Regions from separate parts of the Variovorax sp. genome, predicted to be linked through region 1. Evidence: riboswitches for the same ligand, from Rfam matches in the RefSeq annotation. Region 1 holds a riboswitch; the other holds the start of a gene.
The links. A riboswitch is a leader RNA that binds a small molecule or an ion and turns the genes downstream of it on or off. The one in region 1 is predicted to bind glycine.
Positions count from the first base shown of each region.

Region 2: it holds a riboswitch for glycine, as region 1 does, so the genes downstream of both, ACQY8B_RS20540 (D-amino acid dehydrogenase) here and gcvT (glycine cleavage system aminomethyltransferase GcvT) in region 1, are expected to answer to the same signal.

Region 1 covers NZ_OZ257247.1:1,438,691-1,448,681, reverse strand. The annotation lists gene ACQY8B_RS07070 (TRAP transporter substrate-binding protein) at 1-611, shown strand, start outside; gene ACQY8B_RS07065 (TRAP transporter small permease) at 608-1,102, shown strand; gene ACQY8B_RS07060 (TRAP transporter large permease) at 1,188-2,465, shown strand; gene ACQY8B_RS07055 (AraC family transcriptional regulator) at 2,453-3,241, opposite strand; gene ACQY8B_RS07050 (MFS transporter) at 3,332-4,522, shown strand; gene ACQY8B_RS07045 (L,D-transpeptidase Cds6 family protein) at 4,601-5,068, shown strand; gene ACQY8B_RS07040 (hypothetical protein) at 5,073-5,492, opposite strand; gene ACQY8B_RS07035 (hypothetical protein) at 5,658-6,215, shown strand; glycine riboswitch at 6,262-6,352, shown strand; glycine riboswitch at 6,365-6,477, shown strand; gene gcvT (glycine cleavage system aminomethyltransferase GcvT) at 6,523-7,695, shown strand; gene gcvH (glycine cleavage system protein GcvH) at 7,756-8,127, shown strand; gene gcvP (aminomethyl-transferring glycine dehydrogenase) at 8,176-9,991, shown strand, end outside.
Region 2 covers NZ_OZ257247.1:4,365,622-4,375,612, forward strand. The annotation lists gene rfbA (glucose-1-phosphate thymidylyltransferase RfbA) at 1-318, opposite strand, end outside; gene rfbD (dTDP-4-dehydrorhamnose reductase) at 345-1,235, opposite strand; gene rfbB (dTDP-glucose 4,6-dehydratase) at 1,232-2,302, opposite strand; glycine riboswitch at 2,429-2,532, shown strand; glycine riboswitch at 2,550-2,657, shown strand; gene ACQY8B_RS20540 (D-amino acid dehydrogenase) at 2,751-4,052, shown strand; gene ACQY8B_RS20545 (FIST signal transduction protein) at 4,071-5,351, opposite strand; gene ACQY8B_RS20550 (PhaM family polyhydroxyalkanoate granule multifunctional regulatory protein) at 5,396-6,160, opposite strand; gene ACQY8B_RS20555 (PLP-dependent aminotransferase family protein) at 6,252-7,697, opposite strand; gene ACQY8B_RS20560 (LysE family translocator) at 7,820-8,419, shown strand; gene ACQY8B_RS20565 (DMT family transporter) at 8,574-9,557, shown strand; gene ACQY8B_RS20570 (PLP-dependent aminotransferase family protein) at 9,611-9,991, shown strand, end outside.

The DNA of each region.
Region 1 (9,991 bases):
CGATCGGCCAGGAGATGCTGACCAAGTTCGACGCCAAGGGCTTCAAGGCGCTGGCGTGGGCCGAGAACGGCTTCCGTCACATGACCAACAGCAAGCGCGACGTGAAGGCCCCCGAAGACCTGAAGGGCCTGAAGATGCGCACGATGGAAAACCCGGTGCACATCGCGGCCTACAAGGGCTTCGGCATCATCACCACGCCCATGGCCTTCCCCGAGGTGTTCACCGCGCTGCAGCAAGGCACGGTCGACGGCCAGGAGAACCCGCTGCCGGTCATCATCTCGGCCAAGTTCGACCAGGTGCAAAAGCACCTGTCGCTCACGGGCCACGTCTACTCGCCCTGCATCTTCCTGATGAACAAGGCGAGCTTCGACAAGCTCAGCGCGGCCGACAAGCAGGCCTTCCTCGACGCTGCCAAGGAAGGCACCAAGGCCAACCGCGCGCGCGTGGACGAAGACGACGCCAAGGGCGTGGCCGACCTGCGCGCCAAGGGCATGACCGTGATCGACAACGTCGACAAGGCCAAGTTCGTCGCCGCGCTCGCGCCGGTCAATGCCCAGTTCGAGAAGGAATTCGGCAAGGCCAACCTCGACAAGATCCGCGACTACAAGTGAAAGAGAAATTCCTGAGCGTCGAGCGCTGGACCACCGGCTTCTCGATGCTGATGGCCTGCGCGATGCTGGTCGTCGCGTCGGCCCTGGGCGTGTTCCAGATCGTCACCCGTTTCGTGCTGGAACAGCCGGCCGAATGGAGCGAGATCCTGATCCGCGTGAGCCTCATCTGGATGGTGTTCATGGGCATCCCCATGGCGTTCAGACAGGGCGCGATGGTGAGCGTGGACGTTCTCTACCGCTGGAGCCCGCCGCGCATGCGCCGCGTGCTAGACGCGGTGGTGAGCGTCGCCGCGCTGGTGCTGATGCTGGTCGTGCTCTGGTGGGGCTGGGACTACGCCATGCGCGGACGCGTGCAGTCGATGGCCGGCCTCGAAAGCATCTCGATGGTGTGGTCCTACCTGGCGCTGCCCGTGGGCTCGCTGTTCTGCCTGTTCGGCATCGTCGGTAATTTTCTCGACCCGAAGCGGCTCGAACTGGAGACCGCGCAATGAGCGCCGCGCCGGACCGCCCCAAGCAAGCGAACGGCCCCCTCGGGGGGCGGCGAGGACACGAAGTGCCGAGCGTGGGGGCTGCATCATGAGTGTGGTGATGGTTGCAACGATGGTGCTGTGCTTTGCACTGTCGGTCTCGGTGGCGGTGTCCATCGGGCTGGCTTCGATCCTGGGCATCCAGGTGACGAACGCCAACATGCTGATCTCCGTGAAGGAGATGTTCAACTCGATCAACAAGTTTCCGCTGGCTGCCATTCCGTTCTTCATCCTGGCCGGCAACCTGATGGAAACCGGCGGCATCTCGCGCCGGCTGGTGGAGTTTGCCAAGAGCATCGTGGGCGGCGTGCAGGGCGGCCTGCCGATGACCTGCGTGCTCACCTGCATGATCTTCGCGGCGGTGTCGGGCTCGTCGGTGGCCACCACCTTCGCGATCGGCGCCATCCTGATCCCGGCGCTCATCAAGCACGGCTATCCCAGGGCGTACGCCGCGGCCCTGCAGGCCACCAGCGCGGAGCTGGGCGTGATCATTCCGCCGTCGATCCCGATGATTCTTTACGGCGTGAGCGCCGAAGTGTCCATCGGCGAGCTGTTCATCGCGGGCTTCGGCCCCGGCATCCTGATCAGCCTGGCGCTCATGCTGTTCGTGTGGGCCTACTGCAAGTGGAAGGGCTGGGGCAAGACCGACGGCGAAGGCCGCATGCCCTTCGGCCGCGCGCTGTGGCAGGCAGGCTGGGCGCTGCTCATGCCGGTGATCATCCTCGGCGGCATCTACGGCGGCATCTTCACGCCCACGGAAGCCTCGGCGGTGGCGGTGTTCTATGCGCTGGTGGTGGGCATGGTGATCTACCGCGAGATCAAACCCAAGGACCTGTACGTCATCTTGCGCAAGTCGGTGATGTCGTCGGCGGTGATCATGTTCATCATCGCCAACGCGGGGCTGTTCGCGTTCCTCATCACCCGCGCGGGCGTGCCCGACGCCATCGGCCACTGGCTGCAGGAGGTGCTGCAGTCGCCGGCGATGTTCCTGCTGGGGGTGAACGCGGCTCTGTTCGTGATCGGCATGTTCATCGAGACCAGCGCGGCAATCATCGTGCTGGCGCCGATCCTGGCGCCGGTGGCGGTGCACTTCGGCATCGACCCGGTGCACTTCGGGCTGATCATGGTGGTGAACCTGGCCCTTGGCATGATCACGCCGCCCTTCGGCGTGAACCTGTTCGCGGCATGCACCGTGGCGCGCATATCGCTGGACCGCATCGTGAAGCACCTGGTGCCCTTCGTGCTGGTGATCATGGCGTGCCTGATGGTGATCACCTACGTGCCCTGGGTCTCGCTGGCGCTGCGCGACCTGGTCTACGCCAGGTAGTCGCGCCGCAGGTACACGCTGGGCGGCACGCCCAGCGTGCGCCGGAACATGGCGGTAAAGGCGCTCGGGCTTTCGTAGCCGTGCGCCAGCGCCACCTCCAGGATCGACGCGCCCGCAGCCAACCGCGGCAGGCTCAGCAGCAGCCGTGCCTGCCGGCACCACGCGCCGAAGTTCATGCCCGTCTCGCGCTGGAACAGGCGCGCGAGCGTGCGGGTGTTCATGTGCAGGCGCAGCGCCCAGTCGTCCAGCGTGGCGGGCAGCGACGGGTCGCGCACCAGTTCCTCGCACAGCACGGCCAGGCGCGCATGGCGCGGCATCGGCACATGCAGCGACAGCACTGGCGCGGCCAGGATCTCGTCGAGGATCAGTTCCATCACCCGCTCGTCGCGGCCACCCGGTGCGTAGTCGAGCGGCAGCGCCACGGCGGTGACGATCAGCTCCCTCAGCAGCGCGCCGACATGGATCACGCGGCATTCGGCGCCCAGGTCCGCGCGCGTGCCGGGCTCGACGAAGACGGTGCGCATCTTCACCTCGCCGGCCATGCGAATCTGATGCTCCATGCCCGCCGGCACCCACACGCCGCGCCCGGTCGGCACCACCCAGTTGCCAGCCGCGGCGCTCACCAGCATCACGCCCGAAATCGCGTGGATCAGCTGGCCGCGCCGGTGCGTGTGCGGCGGTATGAAGGCGTCGCCGGCGGGGTCGGTGGCCAGCACCGCGACGGCGCGCGGGGTCGACTCGCCCTCTTCGGGCCGCAGGTTGATCGCTTTGTCCATTTCTCGACGATGCTTGTTGATTCGTAGCAAGAACATCTTCGCACGGCTTCCTACGATGCTTTTTTTCAAGGAAATGAAAGAAGCGATCGAATGAACAAGCGCCGACTCGGGTTGCTCACCGGCACCCATGCCGTCAATGACCTCTACCAGGGGCTCGTGCCCGCACTGCTGCCGTTCATGGTGCTGGAACGCGGCTACAGCTACACAGCCGTGGCGGGCCTGATGCTCGCGGCCACCGGGCTGTCGAGCGTGGTGCAGCCGCTGTTCGGCCTGTACGCCGACCGCCATCCGCGCAGCTGGCTGGTGCCCACCGGCTTCATGGTGGCGGCGCTGGGCGTGGTGCTGGCAGGCTTGAGCCACAGCTACCTGCTGACCTGGATCGCGATGGTGCTGTGCGGGCTGGGCATCGCGGCCTACCACCCGCCCGCCACTGTGGCAGCGCGCGCGGCCGGCGGCGCGTCGCAAAAGGCGATGAGCGTGTTCTCGGTGGGCGGGACCATCGGCGCGTCGTTCGCGCCGGTGCTGGCTGCCACCGTGGTGAGCGGCGCCAGCCTGTCGCGCAGCTACCTGCTGGGCGTGTCCGCGCTGGCGATGGGCATCGTGTGGATGATCGCGAATGCCGGCAGCGGCGCGGCCTCGGCCGCCACGGCAGCCGCTGCGCGCAAGGCGGGCGGCGAGGTGCTGAAGCCGCACAACGACTGGCGCGCCTTCAGCCTGCTGGTCGCGACCATCGTCGGCTGGTCGATCCCGTATGTCACCGTGCTGTCGATGCTGTCGCTGCGCATCACGCGCGACCTGCACGGCACCGCCTTCCAGGGCGCCGCGGCGCTGACCTCGTTCACCGCTGCGGGCGCTGTCGGCACGCTGCTCGGCGGCTGGCTGGGCGACCGCATCGGCCGCATGGGCACGATCCGCGCCGGCTACCTGCTCGCGCTGCCGTCGCTCGCGGGCCTGGTGCTCGCGCCGGACGCCGGCTGGGCGCTCGCCTGCACCGCGTTGCTCGGCATGTGCATGTTCCTGCCCTTCGCAGCGCAGGTGACGCTGGCGCAGGACTATCTGCCGCGCAACCCGGCCACGGCCAGCGGCATCACGCTGGGACTGGCGCTGTCGGTGGGCGGACTGGTGTCGCCGCTGTTCGGCATGCTGTCGGATGCGCGCGGCCTCGGCGTCACGCTCACGACGGTGCTGTGCGTGCTCTGCGTCGCGACGGTGCTGGCCTTGAGGCTGCGCAACCGGTCGATGCAGGCGGTGCCGGCCGAGGTGGAGGGCGCGGCCGCCTGAGCACCGCGGGCACGTTCGTTCACTGCCAGAATCGGCGTCGGATTCGACGCCTATAACTGACAAAGAGGGAACTGCGCCATGAACCGATCCTTGACGACCTGCCTGCTCGCCGGTGGACTGCTGCTGACCACGGCCGCATTCGGCGCGTCGCCGGCCGCGCCGGCCACGCCGTCCGCCACCGAGGCAGCGGTACCCGCTCCCACGGTCGGCATCGCCGAAGTCGAGGCTGCCGTACGCGCCTGGGCCGCGGCCTGGTCGGCCCGCGACGCGGACCGCTACCTCGCCGCCTACGCGCCCGACTTCACGCCGCCGCGCAACCAGGACCGCAAGCGCTGGGAGACCGACCGGCGCGCGCGCATCGCGGACAAGTCGAGCATCAGCGTGGGCATCGAAGACCTCGTCATCAGCGTCAACGGACAGTCCGCGAGCGCCAGGTTCAAGCAGGTCTACCGCGCCGACAAGTTGAAGGAGACGGGCCGCAAGACGCTGGAGCTGCAGCGCGTGGGCAACCAGTGGCTGATCCGCAAGGAAAGCGCGGGCGGCTGAAGGCTCACAGCCCCAGCTTCGTCAGGGCCCAGGCCACGGTGCCCAGCTGCACCACGTTGAGCGCCATCCCGGCAATGTGAAGCTGGCGGAACCGGCGGGCCGAAACGTCGACCGCCGGGATCGTGCCGCGCAGCAGGTCCATGCGCGGAATGATCAGCCAGCAGCGCAGCGAGAAGGCCAGGCCAGCGATGAAGGCCATGCCCACGGCAAAGACCGCCCGGCCGGACCAGGCGTAGCAAAGCGCCGCCGCGCTGCCCGTCAGCATCATCGCGAGGTAATACACGTTGAACAGGCCACGGATGAAGCGCGAGTCCAGCGGCGTGTCGTGCTTGAGGATCAGCAGCGGCAGCGAGCCCATCATGAAAAAGCCCATCCAGACGAGCAGCAGGACTGTCGCCATGAGTGCAAAGACGATGGGAAGCATGTGGTGGGCCCCTCCGCGGTGCCGGAGCATACCGCCGGGCGAGGCCGTGACGGTAGCGGGAAATCGTGTGGGGAAACTGCCATTTCCGTAAGCGAAAAGGGTTCATGAAGATGTCACCGCTTGCAACGATGCTGCTGCCCTCGATCTCCGAAAGCTGTGGCTGCCATGTTTCCCACCAAGACCGACAAGGCGCGCGACGAACTCCAGGGCGGACAGCGCACGCTCAGCCAGCGTGAACGCGCACTGCTGCTCATGGCCGACGGGCGGCGCTCGCTGACCGACTTCAGCCCGCTGTTCAGCACCCGCGACGAAGCCGAGCAGGCCATCCAGACACTGGTGCAGCGCGGCTATCTGCAAACCCCGAACGTCGCGGTTGCCCCCCAAGCCGCGCCCCCTGCCCCGGCGCCCGCCCAGCCCGCACCGATCCCCGCTACCGAGCCGATCCAGATCGCCACCTCGGCCGACACCTTCGACGGCAAGCGCTCCCTGGCCACCACGCGCATGTTCCTGTTCGACATCTGCGAGCGCATGTTCGTGCGCCGCGATCCCAAGTTCGCACTGCAGATGCGCGACGCCCTGCGCGAAGCCCGCGACCGCGAGGCCATGCTGACCATCGCCGCGTTGATGCTCAGCGAAATAGAGAAAGCCGCCGGCCCCGAGCGCGCCGAGTCGCTGCGCGAGCGGATCGACAAGCTGCTGCCGCCGGCTGAAGTCGTGCACTGACTGGAACCGCGCACTCGCCCCGAACGCCGCCGCGCATCAACTACACTCAGCAGAGTCAGGAGAGAGCCCCGCAAGCCGGGGCCGCCGAAGGCGCAGGGGTTTCCCGAACGCTCAGGCAAAAGGACTGACAAGGCGCCGGCGAACACCGGCGTTTCCTTGCTGGAGAGAGGCCGCCGTACCGCAAACGGCGCAGCGGCCCACCGAAGGAGCAAACCCCGATCGTGGGGCGAATCTCTCAGGTAAAGCGGACAGCAGGGGTGGCCCATGGCTTGCGTCATGGATTTTGTCTGCCCCTTTGGAGTGCCCCGTGGCCGCTTCCTCCGCACCCGCTACCGAACTTCTCAAGACGCCGCTGCACGACCTTCACGTGGAGCTCGGCGCCCGCATGGTGCCTTTCGCCGGCTATTCCATGCCGGTGCAGTACCCCGCCGGCCTCATGGCCGAGCACAAGCACACGCGCGACGCGGCCGGCCTGTTCGACATCTCCCACATGGGCCAGCTGCGCCTCGTCGGCCCCGACGCCGCGGCCGCCTTCGAAACCCTGATGCCCGTCGACGTGATCGACCTGCCCGCCGGCAAGCAGCGCTACGGCCTGCTGCTGAACGACGAAGGCGGCATCCTCGACGACCTGATGTTCTTCAACGAAGGCCACGGCTCGCTCTTCGTGATCGTCAACGGCGCCTGCAAGGCGGCCGACATCGCCCACATCCAGCAGAAGATCGGCGCCCGCTGCGAAGTGCAGCCCTTGCCCGACCACGCCCTGCTCGCGCTGCAGGGCCCACAGGCCGCGGCCACGCTGGCGCGCCTGTCGCCCGGCATCGAGCGCTTCGTGTTCATGACCGGCGGCGCGGTGCAGATCGGCGGCCTTCCCGCCTTCGTCACGCGCAGCGGCTACACCGGCGAAGACGGCTTCGAGATCTCGGTGGCCGCCAAGGATGCCGAAACACTTGCCCGCCTGCTGCTGGCCCAGCCCGAGGTCAAGCCCATCGGCCTGGGCGCGCGCAATTCGCTGCGGCTCGAGGCCGGCCTGTGCCTCTACGGCAACGACATCGACACCACCACCACGCCGGTCGAGGCCTCGCTCAACTGGGCGATGCAGAAGGTGCGCCGCGCGGGCGGCGCGCGCGAAGGCGGCTTCCCCGGCGCCGCGAAGATCCTCGCGCAGCTTGCCGCCGCCACGGCGGGCACCGCCGGCCACACCGACCACGACACGCTGAAGCGCAAGCGCGTGGGCCTCGTGGCGCTCGAGCGCATTCCTGTGCGCGACGGCACGGTGCTGCAGTCATTCGAAGGCCAGGACATCGGCATCGTCACCAGCGGGCTGCTCGGCCCCACGGCCGACCGCTGCATCGCCATGGGCTACGTGGCCACCGCCTTCGCCGCGCCCGGCACCCGCGTGCAGGCCATCGTGCGCGGCAAGCCGGTGCCCATGGAAGTCTCGACCATGCCTTTCGTGCCGACCCGCTATTACCGCGGCTGAACGCGGCAGACCCGGCTAGGCTCTGCACCCCGATTCATTTTTTCCACGAGGAGTTTTCTCATGAGCATCAAGTACACCAAGGACCACGAATGGGTGTCGGCCGAAGGCGACGCGGCCACCGTCGGCATCACCGTGCATGCGCAGGACGCGCTGGGCGACGTGGTGTTCGTCGACCTGCCCGAAGTCGGCAAGACCTTCGCGCAAGGCGAAGTTGCCGGCGTCGTCGAGTCGGTCAAGGCCGCCGCCGACGTGTTCATGCCCGTGTCGGGCGAGATCACCGAAGTCAACGAAGCCCTGCGCGCCGACCCGTCGCTGGCCAACAGCGACCCGCTGGCCGCCGGCTGGTTCTTCAAGGTCAAGCTGAGCGAGCCCGCGCAGCTCGACGCCCTGCTGGACGCCGCCAGCTACGACAAGTTCGCGGCCGAATCCTGATCGCCTGATTCTTCTTCCGAGCCCCCTTCCTCCCGAGCCCTCACCGCCATGCCGATTCCCGCCCTTCCCTCTTTGCAAGAACTAGAGAACGCCGAAGAATTTCTCGCCCGCCACATCGGCATCGATGCGGCGGACGAGGCGCGCATGCTGCCGGTGATCGGCTCGGAAACGCGCTCGGAGCTCATCGACGGCATCGTGCCCGCGGCCATCCGCCGCGCGCGGCCGATGCGGCTGCCGGCCCCCGTGACCGAAGCCGACGCGCTGGCCGAGCTGAAGGCGATGGCGTCGAAGAACAAGGTGTTCAAGAACTTCATCGGCCAGGGCTACTACGGCACGCACACGCCGGGCGTCATCCTGCGCAACATCCTCGAGAACCCCGCCTGGTACACCGCTTACACGCCCTACCAGGCCGAGATCTCGCAGGGCCGCATGGAAGCCCTGCTCAACTTCCAGACGATGGTGTGCGACCTCACGGGCATGGCCATCGCCAATGCATCGATGCTCGACGAAGCCACGGCGGCAGCCGAAGCCATGACGCTCGCCAAGCGCAGCGTGAAAAGCAAGAGCAACGTGTTCCTGGTGTCGGGCGACTGCCATCCGCAGACCATCGAGGTCATCAAGACGCGCGCCGCGCCGCTGGGCATCGAAGTGAAGGTGAGCACGGTGTCGGAAACGCTGCCGCACCTGATGGTGAGCGGCGCCTTCTTCGGCGTGCTCGCGCAGTACCCCGCCACCACCGGCCACGTGCACGACCTGCGCCCGCTCGCGGGCCATGCGCACCAGTGCGACGCCGCCTTCATCGTGGCGGCCGACCTGCTGGCGCTGACGCTGCTGGTCGCGCCGGGCGAGTTCGACGCCGACATCGTCTGCGGCACCACGCAGCGCTTCGGCATGCCGCTGTGCAACGGCGGCCCGCACGCCGCCTACCTGGCCTGCCGCGACGAGTTCAAGCGCTCGCTGCCGGGCCGCCTGGTGGGCGTGAGCGTCGACACGCACGGCCAGCCCGCCTACCGCCTGGCGCTGCAGACGCGCGAGCAGCACATCCGCCGCGAGAAGGCCACCTCCAACATCTGCACCGCCCAGGTGCTGCCGGCCGTGGTGGCCAGCATGTACGCCGTGTACCACGGGCCAGACGGCCTCACCCGCATCGCGCAGCGCGTGGCGGCGCTCACCGCCATCCTGTCGACGGGCCTTTCGCAGATGGGCCGCGAGCCGGTCAACACCACCGCCTTCGATTCGCTGACCATCCGCACCGGCGACGACACGCCCGCCATCATCGAGCGTGCACAGGCAGCCGGCGTCAACCTGCGCCAGCGCCTGCAGCAGCACCTGGGCATCTCGCTCGACGAGACCACCACGCGTGCCGACGTCGAGACGCTGTGGGCCCTGTTCGCGCCCGCCGGCAAGCCGCTGCCGCGCTTCGACGACCTGGCAGCGAACACCACGCCGCTGATCCCCGAAGACCTGCGCCGCGCCAGCGCCTTCCTCACGCATCCGGTGTTCAACACCCACAAGAGCGAGACCGCCATGCTGCGCTACATCCGCAGCCTGTCGGACAAGGACCTGGCGCTCGACCGCAGCATGATCCCGCTGGGCAGCTGCACCATGAAGCTCAACGCGACCAGCGAGATGATCCCCATCACCTGGCCCGAGTTCGCCAACATCCATCCCTTCGCACCTGCGGACCAGCAGCTCGGCTATGCCCAGCTCGATGCGCAGCTGCGCGCCTGGCTGTGCGAAGCCACCGGCTACGCTGGCATCAGCCTGCAGCCCAACGCGGGTTCGCAGGGCGAGTACGCAGGCCTGCTGGCCATCAAGTCCTTCCATGAAGCCAAGGGCCAGGGCCACCGCAACATCTGTCTGA
Region 2 (9,991 bases), 2.9 Mb from region 1:
CGAATTCCCTACGAACTTCTCACCAATGATGAAAGCCTGCGCCAGCCCATCCGGACTCGGCTGCACTGCGTATTGCAGATTGATGCCCCACTGGCTGCCATCACCCAACAGTTGCTGGAACCGCGGCGTGTCCTGCGGCGTGCTGATGATCAAAATGTCGCGCATGCCGCCCAGCATCAGGGTGCTGAGCGGGTAGTAGATCATCGGCTTGTCGTACACCGGCAGGAGTTGCTTGCTCATGGCCAGCGTGGCCGGGTGCAGGCGGGTGCCCGATCCACCGGCCAGGATGATGCCTTTGCGTTGAGTTGTCGTGGTCATTCTTTTCTTTGGTGTGTATTCGCTTCTCAGAGCGTCTCGCGCAGCATGCGCGCAACGCCTTCCTGCCAAGGCGGCAGGCGCAGGCCGAAAGTGGTCTGCAGCTTGGTGGTATCCAGACGCGAGTTGTGCGGGCGCTTCGCCGGGGTCGGGAAGGCGCTGGTCGGCACGGCCTCGACAGCCTGCGGGCCGGCCTTGAGCTCGACACCGGCCTGCTGCGCCATTTCGAGCACGAAGCGCGCATAGCCGTGCCATGTCGTTTCACCGCCCGCAATCGCGTGATAGAGCCCGGCCTTGGCCGGATCCTGCAGCGTGGCGCGGATGGCATGGGCCGTCACGTCGGCCAGCAACTCGGCACCTGTGGGCGCACCGAATTGGTCGTCGATGACGGTCAGCTTGTCGCGCTCCTTGGCCAGGCGCAGCATGGTCTTGGCAAAGTTGCCGCCGCGTGCCGCGTACACCCAGCTTGTGCGGAAGATCAGGTGGCGCGGGCAGTGCTGCGCCACCAACTGCTCGCCTTCGAGCTTGGTCTGACCGTAGACGCTGAGCGGGCCGGTCGCGTCGTCTTCCTTCCAGGGCTTGCTGCCGCTGCCGTCGAAGACATAGTCGGTCGAGTAGTGCACCATCAGCGCGCCGATCTGCTGGGCGGCTTCGGCCACCACGCCGGGCGACGTGGCGTTGAGCTTGCGCGCGAATTCGGGTTCGCTCTCGGCTTTGTCTACTGCGGTGTGCGCCGCGGCATTGACGATAACGTCCGGACGCACCCTCAGCACGGTTTCCGCAAGCTGATCAGGACGGTCGAAATCCGCTGGGAAGTCGGTGCTGTCGGAACCGAGTGCCAACAAATTACCTAGCGGCGCGAGGCTGCGCTGCAGTTCCCAGCCGACTTGGCCGCCCTTGCCCAGCAGCAGCAGCTTCATGCCGTGGCCTTTGCGTCGTACTGCTTTTCCACCCACTCGCGGTAGGCGCCGCTTTGCACGTTGCGCACCCATTCGCTGTTCGCGAGGTACCACTCGACGGTCTTGCGAATGCCGGTGTCGAAGGTCTCGGCAGGCTTCCAGCCGAGCTCTGCTTCGAGTTTGCGCGCGTCGATGGCGTAGCGGCGGTCGTGGCCGGGGCGGTCGGTGACGTAGGTGATCTGTTCCTTGTAGGGCTTGCCGTCGGCCTTGGGGCGCAGCTCGTCCAGCAGCGCGCACACGGTATTGACGATCTCGATGTTCGGCTTCTCGTTCCAGCCGCCCACGTTGTAGGTCTCGCCCAGTTTGCCGGCCTCGAGCACGCGGCGGATGGCGCTGCAGTGGTCCTTCACGTAGAGCCAGTCGCGCACCTGCATGCCGTCGCCGTACACAGGCAGCGGCTTGCCAGCGAGCGCGTTGACGATCATCAGCGGGATGAGCTTCTCGGGGAAGTGGAACGGGCCGTAGTTGTTGGAGCAGTTGGTGGTGAGCACCGGCAGGCCGTAGGTGTGGTGCCAGGCGCGCACGAGATGATCGCTGGCGGCCTTGCTGGCCGAGTAGGGGCTGTTGGGCTCGTACTTGTTCTCTTCGGTGAAGGCCGGGTCGGTCTTGGAGAGCGAGCCGTAGACCTCGTCGGTCGATACGTGCAGGAAGCGGAAAGCGGCTTTCTGATCGGCTGGCAGCGCGCTCCAGTGGCCACGCACGGATTCGAGCAGGCGGAAGGTGCCGAGCACGTTGGTCTGCACGAAGTCTTCGGGACCGTGGATCGAGCGGTCCACATGCGACTCGGCGGCAAAGTTGACCACGGCACGCGGCTTGTGCTCAGCCAGCAGGCGGTCGACCAGGGCGCTGTCGCCGATGTCGCCCTGCACGAAGATGTGCTTCGGGTTGTTCTTGAGCGACGCGAGCGTCTCGAGGTTGCCGGCGTAGGTCAGCTTGTCGAGGTTCACGACAGGCTCGTCGCTGGTAGCGATCCAGTCGAGTACGAAATTGGCGCCAATGAAGCCAGCGCCGCCGGTAACCAAGATCATGGGGTCCCCTGAATGTTGAAAGTCATCGCCGTGTCGCAATGAACCTTAACGTTCGATTATCCCATTGGGCCAATTGACGGAAACACAAGACGTTACCGTTCTTCCCTCGCCGTGTTTACAATCGTTCGCGATACCGCAGGAGAGCGGGCCACCCCGGTGGCCCTACCGAAGGCGCAAACTCCCATAAACGCTCAGGTCGGCCCGACGAAGTCTTGTATTTCGGCAAGGGGTCAGTACTGCATCAACTGAAACGCCGTCTGGAGAGACGCCACTTCACGTGGCGCACCGAAGGAGCAAATTCGTTGCAATGGCGCAACGAATGAATCTCTCAGGTACCGAGGACAGGGGGAGCGGCAACTTGGACAGCGGTCGTCCGGTTGCTTGCTATTAATTCAATAGTATTCACCATCGCCCGCCGTTCAAGCGCAGCACCTCAAAGGTACTTGAAATGCGCGTGATCGTTCTTGGCGCCGGCCTGCTCGGCGTGACCTCGGCTTACTACCTCCAGCAACTCGGCCACGAAGTGACCGTGATCGACCGGCAGGCCACCCCGGCCGCCGAAACCAGCTTCGCCAACGGCGGGCAGATCTCCGTCAGCCATGCCGAACCCTGGGCCAACCCCAGCGCGCCTCTCAAGGTGCTGCAGTGGCTGGGCAAGGAAGATGCCCCGCTGCTGTTCCGCATCCGCGCCGACATGCGCCAGTGGCTATGGGGCCTGCAGTTCCTGCGCGAATGCACGCCGGCGCGCACCCGCCACAACATCGAGCAGATCGTGCGTCTTGGCACATACAGCCGCTCGATGTTGCAACAGTTGCGCCGCGACACCGGCATTGCCTACGACCAGCGCACCCAGGGCATCCTCCATTTCTATACGACGCAGAAGGAGTTCGACGGCGCCCTCGCGCCCGCCGAGCAGATGCGCGCCCTGGGCTGCGAGCGCCAGGTCATCTCGGCAGACGAGGCCGTGAAGATCGAGCCCGCCCTCGCCCACATCCGCCCCAAGCTGGCTGGCGCGACCTACACGGCCGAAGACGAGTCTGGCGATGCCAACCGCTTCGCGCGCGAGTTGTCCCGGCTCGCGGCAGAAGCCGGCGTGAAATTCCTGATGAGCCACACCGTCACCGCCCTGCGCGAGGCCGGCGGCAGCATCGATCACGTGGAGGTCACCGATGTCGAAGGCCGCTTCCAGCGCATCCGCGGCGATGCCTTCGTGATGGCGATGGGCTCGCTGAGCCCGCTGCTTGCGGCGCCGCTGGGTATTCGCCTGCCGATCTATCCGGCCAAGGGCTATTCGGTCACGCTGCCCGTCAAGGACGCGTCCAAAGCCCACCAGGTCTCGCTGACCGACGACGAATTCAAGCTCGTGTTCTCGCGCTACACCTCGGAATCCGGCGACCGCCTGCGCATCGCGGGCACGGCCGAACTCAACGGTTACGACCGCGACCTGAACCGCGTGCGCTGCGAAGCCATCGTGCGCCGCGTCGAAGAGCTGTTCCCCGGCGCCGGCGACACCACGCAGGCCCAGTTCTGGACCGGCCTGCGTCCCGCCACGCCGAGCAACGTGCCGCTGATCGGCAAGACCAAGCTCGCGAACCTGTTCCTGAACACCGGCCACGGCACGCTCGGCTGGACGCACGCCTGCGGCTCGGGCAAGTCGATCGCGCGCATCGTGAGCGGGCTGGCGCCGGAGGTCGATTTCGCGTTCACGGGAATGCCGGCGCCGCAGCCGCGCGTGCTGCAACCGGCGTGATCGGCGGCTGAAAGGCGGTCAGTCGTTGGCCGTGAACACCGTCAGCACCCCGGTATACCCATACAGGTGGTGCCGCGCGATCTCCCCGGCGGCGAAGAACCCGACCAGCGGCACGTCGCCCAGCGCGTGCCGCACGATCTGCAACTCGGCGCCCGGCGCGCCGAAATGCGGCCCGCCACGCCCGGAACAGCTCACGTACACCGCTCCCGCGATGCGCCTTGCCGGATGCGGCGCCGCCTCGGCCTCGCCCGCCGCCACGGCGCGCGCGGTGGCCAGCGTCTGCTCTTCCGGCTCCAGCTCTTCACGGATCTCGGCGCAGATACGCATCAGGTCCAACCGCGCCGCCTGCGCATTGCGGCGGCAGAAGGTCAGGCGCATGCCGGCTTCGGCCGTGTCGGCAATCGCGATGCCGCGCCGCGTCGGGTCGAGCCCGATGATGTGGCGCACCAGCACGTCGGCGCCCAGGTCGCCGGTGCGGCGGATGCCGTCGCTGCCCGCGTCGGCCAGACCGACCAGCGTGTTGCGCACGGCGTCGATGGCTTCCTGCGGCCGCTCCAGCGACACCTGCAGATCGGCCAGCAGCACGTCGAGCGCGGGTTCGCCGTCGAGCCTGAGCAACAGGTTGCCGTCGGCCTCCGTGATCTCTCTCTCGCGCACCGCGCCCGAGCGCAGCGGCTGGCAGCCCTGCGTGACGCGCGACACCAGCCGCACGCCGTCACCGAACACCACGCCCGACAGGCCGCCTGAAAACACGCCCCCCGCAGCCCCGTGGCCGCGGATGTTGCCGTTACCGCCGATCGCGAACTGCAGCGCGCCGCCACGGCCCGACGAGAGCCCGCCGAACAGGTAGCCGGTGTCGGTGCGGCCCGCCATCTCGGCGATCAGCTCGGTCAGGTCCGGCGTGGCCGGATCGGCGTGCACCAGCGCGGTATGGGCCTCAAAGCCGCTCATTTCGGAGTTGCCCAGCGGCGCGACGCCCGAGAACACGCGGTACTGGTCGCTCGGCAGCGCGCAGAGCATGAGCGTCATGCCGGGCTCGTCGAAGTATTCGGCGTTGTTGGCCGCCACGCCGATGCCGACGGTGCCCGACCAGTCGGTCACCTCGGGCAGTTCGGCGCTCAGGTGGTCGAGGATGTCCTGCGCCTCGGCGGCGTAGTGGTCGGTGATGTAGAGCAGCCCGAGCGTCGGCGACGACGCGTAGTCGGGCAATGCCATCTGTGCGCGCAACTGGGCCAGCACGAGGCCGGCCGCCATGCGCCATTGCGGATGGGTGGCATGACCGGAGGGAAACAGTTTCATGATGCGTGCCAACCCGTTCTTTCCAAAAATATGTGGGTATGACGTCAGCGCCGGCTGGAGGTTCGCTTGCGCGCGGCGGTCGACGTCTTTTTCCTGGCGGCCGGAGCCGCCGCCTTCTTTGCCGCGGCAACGGGCTTGCGGGCCTTGGTTGCCGCCGGCTTGCCGCCCATCGCCTTGCCGACCGCGTCGGCCAGCGGCTGGGCCATGGCCGGCACCTTCAGCTGCGCGGCGTCCTGCAGCGCCGAGCTGGCGATCTGCTGGAACTGCTCGGTGAGGGAACCCCACCACTGCATGGGGTCGACCACGCCGGCGCCGTCGGCGGCCTTCGATTTAGCGGCGGCCGGCCGCGTGCGCGACTTCTTGGGCGTCGGCGCTTCCTCTTCCTCGGGCAGCTCGTCTTCTTCCTCGATCTCTTCGGGCTCCGGCTCGGGCGCGGCGGCAGGGGCTGCTGGTGCGGGCGCCGGCATCACGGCCGCGGCCTGCTTGGTGAACGCGCTGGCGATGTCTTCCATGCGCACGTTCATGCCGCGCAGCGTCGACAGCGTCATCTTCTGCACCTCGAGCGCCTGGATGGTGGCCTTGAGCGCATGGCCGTTCTGCTCGAGCCAGTACTGGACCGTCTTGAGCTCCTGGATGCGTTTGTCGACTTCCTCCACGCTCAGGGTGGGCGCGACCCAGCTCGCAAGGCTCGGAATCCCCGGCACCGAACCGGCGCCGGTGCCCGCTGCGGCGCCGCCGGCGAGGTTCTTCAGGAAGTCGAATCCGGGGACGAACTGGCTGAAGTCGAAGGGCTTGCTGGCGTTGCTCATGCGGAGGGTCTCCTGGGAGGGTTTTCTTGTGTTCCCAGCTTACTCCAAGCCCTTGCCGTCCGGCCCGGCCGGCGCGGGGATTTACCTGCCGTCAGAGTTCGTCGCGAACCTTGCTGAAAACCTTCCAGAACGTCGCGTCCTGCGAGGTCGCAAAGTTGATGCGCATCATGGTGCTCGGCGGCCGGCGCGCATGGAACAGCGAGCCCGGCGCCAGCAGGTAGCCCTGGTCGAGCATGCGCTGCGTGAGCGCGTCGGTGTCCACGCCCGTGTCGACCCAGCCGAACAGCCCCGCCGGCTCCGACGCGAAGGTGCAGCCGTGCGACATGGCCAGCTTCACCGCCCGCCCCCTCGCCCCGTCGAGGCGGATGCGCACGCGCTCCGAATGCCGGCGCAGCTGCCCCTGGTCGATGCACCACGACAGCGCCCGCTCGAACAGCGTGGGCGAGGTCAGCGTGGCCAGCAGCTTGGTCTCGAGCAGCCGCTCTTTCAGCGCGGGCGGCGCGGCAAAGAAACCGATGCGCCAGTTGGGCGCCAGGATCTTGGCGAAGCCGCTCACGTAGATGGTGCGCTGCAGCCCGTCGAGAGCGCTGAGCCGGGTGGCGTGTTCGGGGGCGAGGTGGCTGTAGGTGTCGTCCTCGACGATGTGGAAGTCGTGCTCGTTGGCCAGCTTGAGCACGCGGTGCGCGCTGCCCGGCGTGAGGCTGTAGCCGGTCGGGTTGTGCAGCACGCTCACGCTCACGAACAGCTTGGGGCCGTGCAGCTTGCAGTACTGCGCCATCACTTCCAGGTCGGGCCCGTCGGCGCGGCGCGGCACCGGCAGGATGCGCATGCCCAGCGCCTCGAGCCGCGCGAATTCGAGCGCCCATCCCGGCTCCTCGACCATCACCGGGTCGCCCGCGCGCAGCAGCGTGCGGCTCACGATGTCCAGCGCATGGGTGGCGCCGATGGTGGTCACGATCTGGTCGGGCGTGGCCGGCACGTTGATGCCCACCAGCTTCTGCGACAGGCTGCGCCGCAGGCTCATGTCGCCGGCCGGCTCGCCGTACTGGAGCGACAGCTCCTGCAGCGCGGCTGTATTGGTCATGCGCCGAACGGCCGTGGGCATGAAGGTCGACGCCATCCAGTCGGGCGGGAACACGCCCATGCCCGGCTGCGGCTTGTCGCTGGGGCGGTGGAACATGCTGCGGATCAGCGAACTGGCGTCGGCGGGCACACGCGAGGCCATCATCTGCACGGCGATTGCCGCCGGCACGCCGCTCGCGCCGGGTGCGTCCGTGCCATTGCCCGGGCGGCCGTCCTGCAACGCGGCGGCGTCGCGCACGTAGAAGCCGCGCTGCCGGCGGGCCTCGACCAGCCCCTGCGCCAGCAGCTGGTCGTAGGCGGCGACGACTGTATAGGGGCTCACCCCCTGTTGCCGTGCGCATTCGCGCACCGAGGGCAGGCGCGCGCCGGGCGGCAGCAGCCGGGTGCGGATGCGTTCGGCCAGCCGGTCGGCCAGCTGCCCCGTGAGCGACTGGGTGGAGGTTCTTGTCAGCATGCGTTCCCGTGTCCCAGAAGAGCCTTGTGGGCTCTGTGCCGAAGGAATGACCAATACAGTTTCAGTGATTGTTCGACCATCTGTACTGGAACTGTAATGGTCTCAAGTTTAGAGTGTGTGTCATGAACTGGCAAGAATTCACCGCGCTGCTGGTGCTGGCCACGGCGATGAGTTTTTCGCCCGGTCCCAACACCACGCTCTCGACCGCCCTGGCGGCCAACGGCGGCCTGCCGCGCGCGATGCGCTTCGTGGTCGCGGTGCCGGTCGGCTGGACTCTGCTGCTGGTGCTGTGCGCCGCCGGCATCGGCGCGCTGGTGGTGGCGGTGCCGCCGCTGCGGGTGGCCATCAAGGCTTTGGGCATCGGCTACCTGCTGTGGCTGGCCTGGAAGCTCAGCGGCAGCGCCACGCTCGGCAAGGCCGACAGCGCCAAGCTGTCGGTCGGCTTCGGCCAGGGCGTGATGCTGCAGTTCGTCAACATCAAGGCCTGGCTGCTGGCGCTCACGCTGGTGGCCGGCTGGATCGCCGGGCAGCCGGACGCGCTGCGCCGTTTCGCCATCGTGGCGCCGGTGATGCTGGTCTTCGCCTTCGCCAGCAACTTCGCCTATGCGCTGGTCGGTGCCCTGCTGCGCGAATGGCTGTCCAAGGGCGCGCGGCTGCTGTGGTTCAACCGCGCGATGGGCCTGGTGCTGGTGCTCACCGCCTGGTGGATGGTGAGCGTATGAGATTGGCTCACCCCCAGGCTTCGCGCACTTCGTGTCGCTGCGCCACCCCCCTTGCAGGGGGCAATACCTGCGGCCCGGCAAAGCCGGTTCCACGGTATTCCCCGATGGAACCCCGTCCATCTTCAACGGCACTTTTTTCTCCGGGTTCGCGCGTATGAGGAGCATCAAGGACGAGACGCTCGGCATGTGGCTCGGCGTGATCGGCGTGGCGCTGTTCGCGGTCACGCTGCCGATGACGCGGCTGGCCACCGGCACGCAGGCCGCGCCGCAGTTGTCGCCCTGGTTCGTCACGCTCGGGCGCGCGGCGCTGGCGGGGCTGCTGTCGGCCGTCTTTCTACTTGCCACGCGCTCGCCGCGGCCCGCCGCGCACCAGTGGAAGCCACTGGGCATGGCGGTGCTGGGCAACGCCATCGGCTATCCGCTGCTGCTGGGCTATGCGCTGCGCGTGGTCACGGCCAGCCATGCGGCGGTGGTGACGGCGCTGCTGCCGCTGGTCACCGCGGCCGTGGCGGCGTGGGTGCTGCACCAGCGCGCACGGCTGGGCTTCTGGCTCTGCGCCATCGCGGGCAGCCTGCTGGTGGTCGCGTTCTCGGTGCTGCGCGCCAGCCAGACGGGGCACGGCTTCGGCTTCGAGTGGGCCGACCTGCTGCTGGTCGGCGCGGTCATCGCGGCATCGTTCGGCTACATCTACGGCGCGCAGGTCACGCCGTCGCTGGGCGCCGAGCGCGTGATCTGCTGGGTCTGCGTGATGGCGCTGCCCGTCACGCTGCCGGCCACGCTGGCGCTGTGGCCGCAACAGCCCATTGCCACCTCGGCTTGGCTCGGCTTCGTCTACGTCGGCATGTTCTCGATGTGGATCGGCTTCTTCGCCTGGTATCGCGGCCTGGCGCTGGGCGGGGCGCTGCGTGTGAGCCAGACGCAACTGCTGCAACCATTCCTGTCGATCCTCGCGTCGATCCCGCTGCTGGGCGAGCCGCTCGACGTGGTGACGCTGGGCTTCGCGATCGCGGTGGTGGCCACCGTGGTCGTGGGCAAGCGGCTGTCGCAGCCGGCGAAGCCCGCCACGAACCCGACACAGCCCGCAGCGCCGAAAATGACGCCTGCCGCCGCCCGCAAGGCCAGCCCGCACGGACGCTGATCCGCCGTACCCTCTCCTTCGAATCTCACCTCACCGCCTGAAAGAAGAAAGCCATGAACTGGAAACTCGCCGCCCGCGCCGCAAAGATGAACCCCTCGGTGCTGCGTGAAATCCTGAAGGTCACCGAACGCCCCGGCATCATCAGCCTGGCCGGCGGCCTGCCTTCCCCCAAGACCTTCCCGATCCAGGCGTTCGCCGACGCCTGCGCCGAAGTGCTGCACAACGACGGCCAGGCCGCCCTGCAGTACGCCGCCAGCGAAGGCTATGCACCGCTGCGCCAGGCCGTGGCCGACATGCTGCCGTGGGACGTCGACGCCTCGCAGGTGCTCATCACCACCGGCTCGCAGCAGGGCCTGGACCTCGTGGCCAAGGTGCTGATCGATCCGGGCAGCAAGGTGCTGGTCGAGACGCCCACCTACCTCGGCGCGCTGCAG